DNA from 4 places in the Staphylococcus piscifermentans genome. Region 3 is predicted to be linked to each of the others. Evidence: riboswitches for the same ligand, from Rfam matches in the RefSeq annotation. Region 3 holds a riboswitch; each other region holds the start of a gene.
The links. A riboswitch is a leader RNA that binds a small molecule or an ion and turns the genes downstream of it on or off. The one in region 3 is predicted to bind thiamine pyrophosphate.

Region 1 (3,181 bases), 800 kb from region 3:
ATTCTTAGCTGCAGGTGGAACTGAAGATATGTGGAATACAATTGTAATGCCTGAATCAGGCGGTAACCCTAATGCAGTAAACGAATTAGGATATCGAGGCTTAGGTCAAACTAAAGAAGGTTGGGGAACTGGATCAGTAGCAGCTCAAACTAAAGGCATGATTAACTATGCAAACTCTCGTTATGGTTCTCTTGCAAGTGCGACTGCTTTCCGTGCATCTCATGGTTGGTGGTAAGCCGATAACGCTGTAATCAATAAATTTAATTAAATAATTTACATCCAAAAAGCGGACTCCGTTCTTATTTTAAGGACAGAATCCGCTTTTTTGTAATACATATGTAACTTATGAAACAAACTATTTATATTGTTGTAACCTATGTTATCCTATTAGATGGTATTATAAATATAGCAAATTAATCATATAAAGTTTTTACCTTATAGGAGGATTTTTATTAAATGAAGAAACTATTAGTAACATCATCAGTAGCGGCAGCGGCATTTTTAGCAACAGGAGTAGCATCACATAACGCTGATGCAGCTGAGTTAAATACAACAGAACAAACTAAATTAGCGGAAACTGCATTAAATAATCCTGCAGAATTAAATCAACATCCAGTACAAGCGGGTGCTTATGAATTTAATTTCGAATACAAAGGTTATGACTTCCATTTTGAATCAAATGGTACACACTGGGAATGGAGTTATGCAGCAGCTGGAACTGTTCAGCAACCAAATCACGTAACTACTAGTCAAGCAGCACCAGTTCAACAACAAGCAGCTCCGGTAACAAATCAACAATCACAATCTTATAACAATAATTCAAATTACAGCTATAACACACAATCAACAAGTTATAGTGCACCAACTCAATCATATTCAGGCGGATCTAGCAACATTCCTGCAGCATTACAATCAATTGTATACCGTGAATCACGTGGTGATATCCATGCTGTTAACCCTTATTCAGGCGCAGCAGGTAAATATCAATTCTTACAAACTACATGGGATGCAGTAGCGCCAGCAGGTTGGAGAGGTGTTAACCCAGCTAGTGCTCCAGAACATATTCAAGACCAAGCAGCGTTAACTTTATGGGATAATGGTAACGGTGCAGGCCACTGGGCATATTAATATTTAAACTACAGTCGGGACTTTTGTCTCGGCTTTTTCTTTTTCAATTCTTTAATATTGCATAACACTAAGGGGTTTGATACATTTAAACTGTATTAAACATTAAATTATATAAAACTGCTAGGGGCGCCTTATGGCTGAGATAGTTGTACTAGACCCTTATAACCTGATTTGGTTCGTACCAACGTAGGAAAGTAGTATATTAAGAATAAAGATTCTAAATATTTTACTGCATTCCTGCGAAGGTTTGCAGTTTTTTATTGGGAGGATTTAGAAATGAATTTTGCTGAATCATTAGAAAGAGACGCACAACCTATTATTGATGAAATTTATCAAGACCATTTCATTCAAGAATTATTAAAAGGAAATATTGAGAAAGAAGCATTACGTCAATATTTACGTGCTGATGCGTCTTATTTAAGAGAGTTTGCGAATATCTACGCACTATTAATCCCTAAAATGCCAGATTTAAGCAGCGTACGCTTTCTAGTTGATCAAATTCAATTTATTGTGAATGGCGAAGTAGAAGCACATGAATTTATGGCTGATTATATTGGTGAGAATTACAACGAAATCGTTCAAAAAAAGGTTTGGCCTCCAAGTGGTGATCATTATATTAAGCATATGTACTATAACGTTTATGCGCATGAAAATGCTGCGTACGCGATTGCCGCAATGGCACCTTGTCCTTACGTATACGCAATGATTGCCAAACGTGCTATGAAAGATCCAGAACTAAATAAAGATTCCATTTTAGCAAAATGGTTTGAGTTTTATAATACCGAAATGGACCCATTAATAGAAGTATTAGATGATTTAATGAACCAACTCATTGCTCATATGTCAGAAGCAGAGAAAAACGAAGTAAGAGAAAATTATTTACAAAGTACAGTTCACGAATTGAACTTTTTCAATATGGCTTATACAAGTGAAAAATGGCAATTTGGAGGAGAAAGAGTATGAATAAACCTAAAATAGCTTTAACGATTGCAGGTACAGATCCTACAGGCGGCGCAGGAGTAATGGCCGATTTGAAATCATTTCATGCATGTGGTGTATATGGAATGGCCGCAATTACCAGTATTGTGGCGCAAAATACCAAAGGCGTTCAACATATTCATAATTTAGAGGTATCATGGATTAAAGAACAGCTAGATAGTGTGTTTGATGATGAATTACCTCAAGCAATTAAGACAGGAATGATTGCAACAAAAGAAATGATGGAATTGATTCGAGAGTATTTAAAAAAGCATCCAGAAATTCCTTATGTTATCGATCCAGTTATGCTTGCTAAAAGCGGCGATTCTTTAATGGATGATGCAGGTAAACATGCATTGCAAGAAATCTTGTTGCCGTTAGCTGATGTGGCTACACCGAATTTACCAGAAGCTGAAGAAATAGTAGGTTTCAAACTAGATACTGAAGATGCAATTAAAAAAGCTGGAGATATCTTTATTAACGATATCGGCTGTAAAGGTGTAGTTATTAAAGGCGGACACATTGAGGATAAAGCCATTGCGAAGGATTACCTTTTTACAAAAGAGGGGTTAGAAGTTTTCGAAAGTGAACGTTATGAGACTAAACACACACATGGAACTGGTTGTACCTTCTCAGCGGTTATTACAGCTGAATTAGCAAAAGGCAAAACAATTTATGAAGCAGTTAAAAAGGCTAAAGATTTTATTGCTTTAAGTATTAAATATACACCGGAAATCGGCCAAGGCAGAGGACCTGTGAACCATTTCGCGTATATGAAGAAAGTAGGACTAGATGATGAGTAATGTATTAAATCAAATCAGATCAGAACACCCGTTAGTAATTTGTTATACCAATGATGTCGTTAAGAACTTTTCAGCTAATGGTTTATTAAGTTTAGGTGCGAGTCCCGCAATGAGTGAAGCGCCTCAAGAGGCAAAGGATTTTTACCCGGTAGCAGGCAGTGTCTTAATCAATATTGGTACTTTAACTAAAGATCATGAGCATGCGATGTTGACTAACGGCAAGATTGCCAATGAAACAGATACACCTTTAGTTTTTGACCCAGTGGCAGTAG
Region 2 (3,181 bases), 890 kb from region 3:
CGATGCGTAAATTCTTGTGTACGCTCTTGGAATTCACGCAGTTGTTCTTTAGTCTGACTCATTGTGCCATTTTTATCCGTACGTGAAAATTCCATCTCTTCCCCTAATTCCGCTTTCGTCAGCGGTAAAGATCTGCGCAAGAACAAGAAATTCCAAATCGAAATTTGTGCTAAAATCCACATTACAATAAAGAATGCATTTACACTTAAAATATCAATCATTGCAATTTCATGACTTTCAATACGTCCGTACAAAGCAATTTGCGTGATTAAGTAACTGATACCGTAAGCACAAATAATCCATAAATAATGTTCTTTTCGATGATTATGATTCAATTCATCTTTATATACTATATATCCTGTATGTACCACAAACGGCACCACAAATATAATGGCCGCAAACCCATAAACTTGGGTCATCAAGATAATAGTAATAATAAAGAAGAGAATTCCTATAATAAGGAAGAAAATTGAGATATCATAATCATATTTCGTCGTCATAAATAACAAATAACCAATCCATAACAATGCAATGCCGAACACTATAATAAAGATGGCACTAAAAACAGGAAATTGACCGATAAATCGACTCATAATCCGGATGATTTCTCCGAAGAATGCATTGATGAAATCCCATACGTTGTAGATATGTATATCGGCCTTGCCGCCTTTAGCAAGTTTATGGATAAAGGATACGTTTAATAATATTATGATTCCAATGAAAAGTGAAACAATGCCAATAATCAAACTAAAAATGATCTCAGCGTGCTTCTTTATATACGACATGTTTTTCACCTCATAATTATTATATAGGAACATAAGTGTTGTGTCTTTAGAGAATGTAATAAATCATTCTATGGTAGTACATAGTATATCGAAATTGTTCCTTGCACTCAATCGGATAATACCCTAAATTTCTATGAAAATGCTTACTTAGAAAAATCGAATGAAATTGTGGGCGCCTCAAGGCTTCTGTTACTGAAATCATCTTGACATTTCCTCTTAAAAAGCATACATTTAGTATAAATCAATAAAGAAAAGCACTAGGGGTGTTTCGTAACTGAGATGAAGCAGTTTTGCTTCAAACCCTTTGAACCTGATCTAGCTGAGACTAGCGTAGGAAAGTGCAGGAGATCTGCCGGCAATTTGGTTAAGGGTTATGCCGGTTTGTTCCGATGCCTATTTCACGCAGCTTGCTAGACAAGTTTGTGTGTTTTTTTATATTTAGGAGGAATTATTGATCATGTCAAAAGGACTTAAACTTTCAGATATCTTGGTAACTGTATTAATTGCAGTTATTTTCGCTATCATCTACAACATCTGGAACTTCGTATACAAAGCGATGCAAGTGACTGGATTACATCTAGAGGAGCTCTCTTATGGTATGTGGTTTGCGGCAGCAGTCGTAGCTTACCTCATCATCCCTAAACCGGGTATTGCCTTACTTGCTGAGTTTGCAGCAGGTGCCGGTGAAACTATCGTCATGGGACGCTTTGATATTGCAACAATCGTTTATGGTTTATTACAAGGTTTAGCTTGTGAGATTATCTTTGCTATCTTCCGTTATAAATCACGCTCTGTGATGGTCGCAATGCTTGCTGGTTTAGCTGCAGCATTAGTTACTTTCCCTATCGACTTCTACTATGGTTATTTAGGCGAAGTAGCTGGCTGGAACTTATTCTTATATGTATTCTTCCGTTGTGTCAGCGGTATTGTGCTTGCAGGTCTCTTCCCTTATTACTTAGTGAAAGCGCTCGATAAGACGGGTGTGACGAAATTATTCAGACCTGCTTCTCAAAAAGATTACGATAATTTGTAAGGAGAATTTACCTTGTTACGTGCAAAAAATTTACGACTCAAATATCCAAATGCGCCTGAAAAAACCTTTGATGGATTAGATATCGAAATTCCAGATAAGCAAAAGGTCCTATTATTAGGACCTTCAGGCTGCGGTAAAAGTACATTGCTGAATGTCTTAAGTGGCATCGTTCCGAATTTAATAGAATTACCGATGAAATATGATGAGTTAGAAGTCGATTTAAATAGCGGTGTCATCTTTCAAGATCCAGATACACAATTTTGCATGCCCAAGGTCTATGAAGAACTTGCTTTTGTATTAGAAAACAAGCAAGTACCGCGCAAAGACATGGATGACTTAATTCAGAAGGCTTTAGCTTCAGTGGATTTAGATGTGGGACCTAAGCAGACTGTACAGAAATTAAGCGGCGGCATGAAACAAAAGTTAGCCATTGCAGAAACAGTGCTGCAAGAAGCGGATACCCTCTTCTTAGATGAACCGACAGCTATGTTGGACGTAGATGCGACTGAAGACTTGTGGAATCACATTAAAGATATGTGGCAAGACCAGACCGTGCTGATTGTAGAGCACAAAGTTGAACACATCTGGGAACATATCGATCGCGTTATTTTAATGAATTACGGCGGAGAAATTATTGCAGATGATTCTCCTGATGTGATTTTGCATCAACATGAAGCACTACTGACTGAATACGGCGTGTGGCATCCGCATGCTTGGGATTATGCTCCTGAAAGCACTTTGTCATCAGAGACTCACATCAAACCTGATTTCCAATTCAGCAATGGTGAGATTGTACGCGGAAAAAAATCACTGATTCAGGTTCCAGAATTAGCTGTAGGCCCAGGCGAGTGGATTACGATTACTGGAAAAAATGGTGCTGGCAAAACAACGTTGTTGGAATCTATGATGCAGTTAATTAAATATCGCGGTAAAATGACTTATCAAGGTCAGCAACTGCATAAGATTAAAGAAGCTGCTCAACATATGTATTTGGTTTATCAAAATCCAGAATTACAATTTATTACTAATTCTGTTTACGAAGAAATCTTTATCAACTTTAGTGGCGAAAATGCAAAAGAAGAAACAGAGAAGTTGATAGACTTGTTGAATTTGGAAGCGGTGCGTGACCACCATCCCTTTGAATTGTCGATGGGACAAAAACGCCGTTTAAGTGTTGCAACAGCTTTAAGTTCTCGAGCTGATATTATTCTATTGGATGAACCTACATTCGGTTTAGACAGTCATAATACTTTCAACTTATTATCACTTTTCCAAAAACGTGTGGCACAAGGTCAGACGATTGTCATGGTAACGCACGATCCCCATATTATTGAGCGTTACCCTACAAGACGTATTGAGCTAA
Region 3 (3,181 bases):
GATCATCAATATAACAGCTTTAATATTATTTATCCCACTATTTAATACGTATTTCTATTACATTATCGTATTAGGTATTATTCTCAATTTAACAGATGGTGCAATTAGTTTGATTGTAAACGCTAATATTAAAAATATTTCTCAAGATGATATGGAACGATTTGTTTCTTTAAGACAAACTTATAGCAGTGGGATTAGTTTCCTTGCACCAATTATCGGTGGTGTTTTGATTGCATTTATTTCTATTCAATATCTCGCCTTGTTAAACGTACTTACTGAATCAATTTCTATACTATTTATTTTCTTTTTAACCATGGATAGAGTCATGGTAACGAGTGAAAAAAGTTTAACAGAAGATTTTAAAGAAGGATTCTCTTACTTGTTCAAAAATAAAATTCTATTAAAATTCATCAGTATTGCACTCATTATTAATTTTTTAATCAATTCTATAGTTGTAGGTATTCCGGTTATTTCTATACAAACTATGAAACTTTCTTCTCAACAATTCGGAATTGTAGAATCCTCATTCACTGTGGGTATGTTTGCTGTTTCATTGTTATTTTCTGTATTTCCAATTAAAAACAAACTTAAAGCGCCTACACAGGCTGCCATTGGTATTCAGTTTATCGGTGTTTTGACACTTGGACTTGCTTTGTTATTTAATCTTACCTCAACTACAGGATTTATAATTCTATTTGTAATTTATTTCGTAATCGGGGTATCTTTACCATTAGTGAATATCCCCTATTCAATTTATATGCAAAATTATATTGAAGAAAATTATAAAGGTCGGGTATTTTCACTGACGCAATCTATCGTTCAAACTCTAACACCATTATCGTTATTAGTATTTGGCTTACTGCTTAATTATTCTCAGTCTGCTGTATATTTATCTGTCGCGATTCTCATTTTGTTAACTCTAATTTACTTTTCACTTTCTATGAAGCAAAGTGAAATTGATAATTAGGAGTTTTGTACAGAATAAGTGTTCACTTTTATACACCATACTGTTTATTCAACAAACATCGCTTCTATTACAAACTTCAGCTTATTTTGCAGGTGTGGTCGCCATTATAATACTTACTGAAATTCGCCTTTATCATTTCAATCAAAATCAACAAGGCAGGTAACAGAACAGAAATAATATGAATTAAAATGATTTCGTTGTCCCACCTCCGCAAAGTACGAAAAAGCTGAGACAATTTAATATGTCCCAGCTTTCTTTAATGTTTAGCTTCTTCCTCAGCATTTGAATGATTTTCGGCAGAATTAGTGGCTGCTTCACCATTATTCTGTGCTTTTTCTGCTTCCCATTTCGCTTCTTTTTCCTTTTGTTTCGCTTTACGTTTCTTTTCTTCACGTACAGCCATCACAATGAAGCCGACTGCTAAAATTGGGAACGACATGCCTAACCAGAACATTCAAATCCCTCCATTCATTTAAAAATTATCCGCTAGAATTCCCCTTTATCATAACACTTTCATTCACTAAATTTCACGCATTGCATACAGAGCACTCCTCTTCTTGACACCTTCTCCAATTCAAGCTACATTGAAAGTAACAAAAAGATACGCACTAGGGGTGTTTTTTAAAACTGAGATGAGGTTTTCCTCAGACCCTTTGAACCTGATCTAGCTGAAACTAGCGTAGGAAAGTGTGAGATAACCGCAGAACGAGTAGGTTTAATACTGACCTCAGACTGCCCTCTTGCCTACGCAGATTTTAACAATCATGCGTATTTTTTTATGTCTATTATAGAAAAAAGGGAGCGGATTCACATGGCAAGAACAGTACTCGTAACAGGCGGTGCACGCGGATTAGGTGCAGCAATCACTAAGACACTCGCAGAACAAGGATACAACATTATTATCAATTATAATCAAAGCAAAGACGCAGCAGAACAACTCGTTCAAGAAATCGGAAACGAACGCGCTGTCGCAATACAAGCAGATGTCACAAATCGCGAAGCAGTAGACGCTTTGGTAAAAGAAGGCACTGAAAAGTTCGGTCAAATTGATGCAGTCGTGAATAACGCATTAGTCGGATTCAAATTTGACCCAACTGCCCAAAAAGCGTTTCCTGACATGAGCTGGGAAGACTACCAGCAACAAATTGACGGTACCTTAAAAGCAGCATTCAATGTAGTGCAAAGCGTAGCATCCCAATTCATCGAGCACCAAGCAGGAAGCATTGTAAGTATCGGAACTAATTTATACCAAAATCCTGTTGTACCTTACCATGAGTACACAACAGCGAAAGCAGCTTTAATCGGCTTCACACGTAATATCGCTTCAGAATTAGGACAATACGGCATTACTGCTAATGTCGTCTCTGGAGGATTACTTAAAACTACAGACGCTAGTGCGGTGACAACACCAGAAGTCTTCGATTTAATCGCTCAAACTACACCATTGAAAAAAGTGACAACACCTCAAGATGTAGCCAACATGGTAGTTTATTTAGTCTCCGAACAAGCTAAAGGCATTACAGGACAAAATATTACAGTAGACGGCGGATTGACAATGAATTAAACAAGGTGCTTGAGAAGGCGGTTAAGATTTGAGTAATAAGAAGCAAAGAGCACAAAATCGCTTTTTGATTTTTGCGACTTGCGTACTTATTACCGAGAAACCTGCACTTTGAAGCCCGTTTATTAACCCCGTCTATCAACCAAGAGGGCGCACTCTCAAGTTCTGCCCTCTTTCTCATGCTTTCTTTTTAAAAATAAAAACAGAGGTGAATGGAAATGTCTGAGCAGAAAGCGCAACTACATATTGGTGTCCTCATATTCGGTTGTGGTCATCATCAGGCTGCTTGGCTGATGCCTGATTCGAGTGTGGAACGTGTTGGAGATATTAGTTATTATCAAGATTTAGCGCAAATTGCTGAGCGTGGCTTATTTGATGCAGTATTTTTTGCTGATAATCAATCTTTTCCTGCAAAGGATGATACATCGATGCCGGCGTTCTGGTTTGATCCGATTGTGAATTTAACAGCAATTTCACAAGTAACGCAACATGTGGGACTGGTTTCTACTATTTCGAGCACGTTCTCGAATCCTTATACGGCTGCAAGACAATTGTTGAGTCTGGACCATATTTCAGGTGGTCGTGCGGGTTGGAACCTGGTTACTTCAATGACTGACCTGGAGGCTAAAAACCATGGCATGACAGAGTTGCCT
Region 4 (3,181 bases), 340 kb from region 3:
TAGTGATTCCAATACATTTTGAATGCTGAGTTCACTCTCGAACGTAAACGAATCGCCATTAATGATGCACTTCATAACTTTCCCTCCTCATTGCGAATGGTGCCAATTCTTCTGGACGCTCGCCGAATTTCAACCATTCTGCCATCAACTCTCCGATAATCGGTGACAACAATATTCCATTACGATAATGTCCGGTAATTACCCATAAATTAGGGTCCGTTTCATCCATAATCGGCTGTTCACCAGGAGTCCAAGGTCGCACGCCGGACCAATGTTTCAACTCACGGCTCGACGCCAATTCAGGCACGCGCTCAATCGCCTCATGCAGCAGCCAATTTTTGCCTTCAGTACTCACACCGACCGAATAATCATTGAAATAGCTGGTCGCACCAATTAAGAAACGATGGGGCGGTTTCGGTACAATATAACAGCCATTGGTCATAAATAAAGTGTGTTTCAAATCCAATTCTTCATTTTTCACCAAGACGACTTCACCTTTCACACCGCTTACGGTCTCTTTGATTTCCGGTTTATCCGTTAAGAAGCCGGCCCAAGCACCTGCTGCCACTACTACTTTTTCAGCTTGCAGCACAGAAGATTTGCCCTCAGCTTCTACTGCGATACTGTAATGGTTGCCTTGACGCTTAATCTCTTCCACATTCGTATGGTCGAAACGTTCCACTGCATCCTCAGCTTGCAACGCCGCATGCAAAGCCTTTGTATAATGGTTCGCATTAATTTGATGATCATGCGGGACAAACATCATAGCCTGCGCACCTTTCACCAAATAATGCGTCAACTCACCTAAATCGTGCTCGCTTAAATCCTCTACATCCTTATCATGCGCATGCAGAAATTCATATTGCTGTTGCAACGAAGCCACGTCCTCTTCCTCCGTCGCAATCTTGATTAATCCATTCTGCTGATATTGAATATCGATACCTGTTTCCTCCTGCAAAGCTTTACTCAACTCACCAAACTTTGCACGAGACTTCAGAGCCAAGCGAAATAACGGACTATCTTCCTTAAATTCATTCTGAGCTCCTAACATACCGCCCGCCTTATAAGACGCATGCTGCCCCTCAATATCGCGGTCAATCAACGCAATACGCATACCGCTATCCTTCAAATGACGGGCAATCGACATACCGATTACACCCGCTCCAACAATCGCTAAATCAAACATCCTTACTCAGCCTCCTTTGCTGAACACAACGTCTCCAAATCATTCTCCATAAAATACGAAATCGCTGCGATACCCGCGAATCCAGACGGGACACGGCCTACCGTTTCCGCATTAATACCACCCAACGCTACCACCGGGATACCGACCCGCAACACTGCTGTGATTTCTGCTTGAGTTCTAGGCGCTTTTCCAGGTTTGGATTTGGTGGAAAAGAGGTGCCCGAAAAGTACATAGTCCAAGTGATGTGCCTCGGCAGCTTGTGCACTTGCAGCACTATGTGTCGACATACTGACCATGATTTGAGAATGGGTTGCTTTAAACTGAAACGCACGTTCATCATGCTCACGAAAATGAATCGCCCTTAAATCAAGTTTCTGTAATAATTCCATATCAGAATGCACCGTGATTTTAGATTTAGGAAAACCAGCTTGAAGCAAGCGCTCCAGAAACCTTTTCAAATCTTCTTGTTGCATCGGCGTGCGAAATATCAAATGGTCAATCGCCGGCGCAATAGCGATGAAATGCCTTAAATCAGCTTGGGTCAAAGTACGATAGGGCGTAATTGCAATATACATAATGTACTCCTTCTTAAAATTATCCAAATAAAAAAGCACTGTTTCTCCATAGAAAAACAGCGCATCAAAAAGTGCAATACGCCACTTTCCTACGCCAGTATAAACTGGATCAGGTTCCAAGAATTTCCTCATTGCCATGAGGATCTCAGCCTGTAAGAACAGGCACTTCCAGTGGACTTATTGTTATTATTCATTTCAATAAGTAATACATATTATCAGCACTAACAAAACGTGTAGCGAGGTGTTAATGCACGAGAGTGACGGATTCGTTCCGCCTCACCATTACTTTACAAAATCATCATAAAGCAAGATGGCAGAAAAAGCAATAGGGGATGGAGAGAGATGAAGTAAATCAGATATTGCTTTTCTCTTTTTTTAAAAGTAAACTGAAAATAACTTTAAATACGACACCACTCATTTCGAAATTAATAATAAGGGGCAATTTTAAGATGAAAGTTAAAGGTTTGAAAGCAGGTATCATCACAGTATGTGCTGTGGTCGGTCTTTCTTTTTCAGGAGCAGGCGGAGAGGAAGCGCATGCAGCAGGAAGTTATTACTATAATGGTATGAGCAACTATAATGAGTCGACTGCTTATCCGAAAGCAAAGAAAATTTCTAATAGTAATTTGGACATCCATCATATTTCGAATACTATGAATACAAAGTATAAAGCAGTGGGGCGCGTTAGTAATAAAGACGGCTGGAAAGGTCGCGGCAAAGACAGTATGGGAACGGGGACAGTAATCGGAAACTATACATTGGTGACAAACGCACATGTCATTGATACTGCGAAAGGGGTTGCCGCAAACCCTAAATACATCACATTTGATATGGCGAGAGACGGAGCTAGAAAACCATATACGTTCCATGCTACGAAAGTTGTGAAAGTACCAAATGCAGACGTAGCGCTAGTGTATACAAAAGAAAAGATGTCGAAATACGCGACACCTTTAAAATTAGCTTCGAATGCGCAAATTAATGGTTTGAAATATAATACGAAATTATATTCAGTAGGCTATCCTTGGCAGAACGGTGACAATACGAAAACACATTGGAGTAGTTTCCGCTTCATTCAAAGATCTTCCAATGGTACTGAATTACAAACGAAAGATAAATTCCGTGCAGGCGCATCAGGTTCACCTATGGTCAACGGCAGTTATCAAATATTCGGTTTGAGAACATACGGTTATAATTTATGGGCTAATTCAACTACTAATTACGCTAAAGCTGAAATGGCTGGCGGCGAAGCGATGAATGGTGCAACAGGTAATTTTGTTCGTACACATATTAAATAATATTATTATGAGTGACTTATTATTTCTGTTCCACTCTTGACGATAACCACCAATAATACCGAAAAGAACCCCTTACTATAGCAGTAGTAAGGGGTTTGGTGTGCCATAATGTTGTTAAGAACATT

Region 1: another riboswitch for thiamine pyrophosphate. It lies ahead of tenA (thiaminase II); the one in region 3 lies ahead of CKV71_RS00960 (3-oxoacyl-ACP reductase).
Region 2: another riboswitch for thiamine pyrophosphate. It lies ahead of CKV71_RS09075 (ECF transporter S component); the one in region 3 lies ahead of CKV71_RS00960 (3-oxoacyl-ACP reductase).
Region 4: another riboswitch for thiamine pyrophosphate. It lies ahead of CKV71_RS02245 (thiamine phosphate synthase); the one in region 3 lies ahead of CKV71_RS00960 (3-oxoacyl-ACP reductase).

The regions. Positions count from the first base shown of each region.
Region 1 covers NZ_LT906447.1:1,020,499-1,023,679, forward strand. The annotation lists gene CKV71_RS04545 (aggregation-promoting factor C-terminal-like domain-containing protein) at 1-235, shown strand, start outside; gene CKV71_RS04550 (transglycosylase family protein) at 457-1,128, shown strand; TPP riboswitch at 1,241-1,338, shown strand; gene tenA (thiaminase II) at 1,405-2,091, shown strand; gene thiD (bifunctional hydroxymethylpyrimidine kinase/phosphomethylpyrimidine kinase) at 2,088-2,909, shown strand; gene thiM (hydroxyethylthiazole kinase) at 2,902-3,181, shown strand, end outside.
Region 2 covers NZ_LT906447.1:1,950,766-1,953,946, forward strand. The annotation lists gene auxA (lipoteichoic acid stability factor AuxA) at 1-785, opposite strand, end outside; TPP riboswitch at 1,035-1,139, shown strand; gene CKV71_RS09075 (ECF transporter S component) at 1,243-1,818, shown strand; gene CKV71_RS09080 (ABC transporter ATP-binding protein) at 1,831-3,181, shown strand, end outside.
Region 3 covers NZ_LT906447.1:223,634-226,814, reverse strand. The annotation lists gene CKV71_RS00970 (MFS transporter) at 1-967, shown strand, start outside; gene CKV71_RS00965 (hypothetical protein) at 1,224-1,421, opposite strand; TPP riboswitch at 1,568-1,670, shown strand; gene CKV71_RS00960 (3-oxoacyl-ACP reductase) at 1,779-2,531, shown strand; gene CKV71_RS00955 (LLM class flavin-dependent oxidoreductase) at 2,747-3,181, shown strand, end outside.
Region 4 covers NZ_LT906447.1:561,235-564,415, forward strand. The annotation lists gene thiS (sulfur carrier protein ThiS) at 1-75, opposite strand, end outside; gene thiO (glycine oxidase ThiO) at 59-1,186, opposite strand; gene CKV71_RS02245 (thiamine phosphate synthase) at 1,189-1,761, opposite strand; TPP riboswitch at 1,831-1,941, opposite strand; gene CKV71_RS02250 (trypsin-like serine peptidase) at 2,211-3,056, shown strand.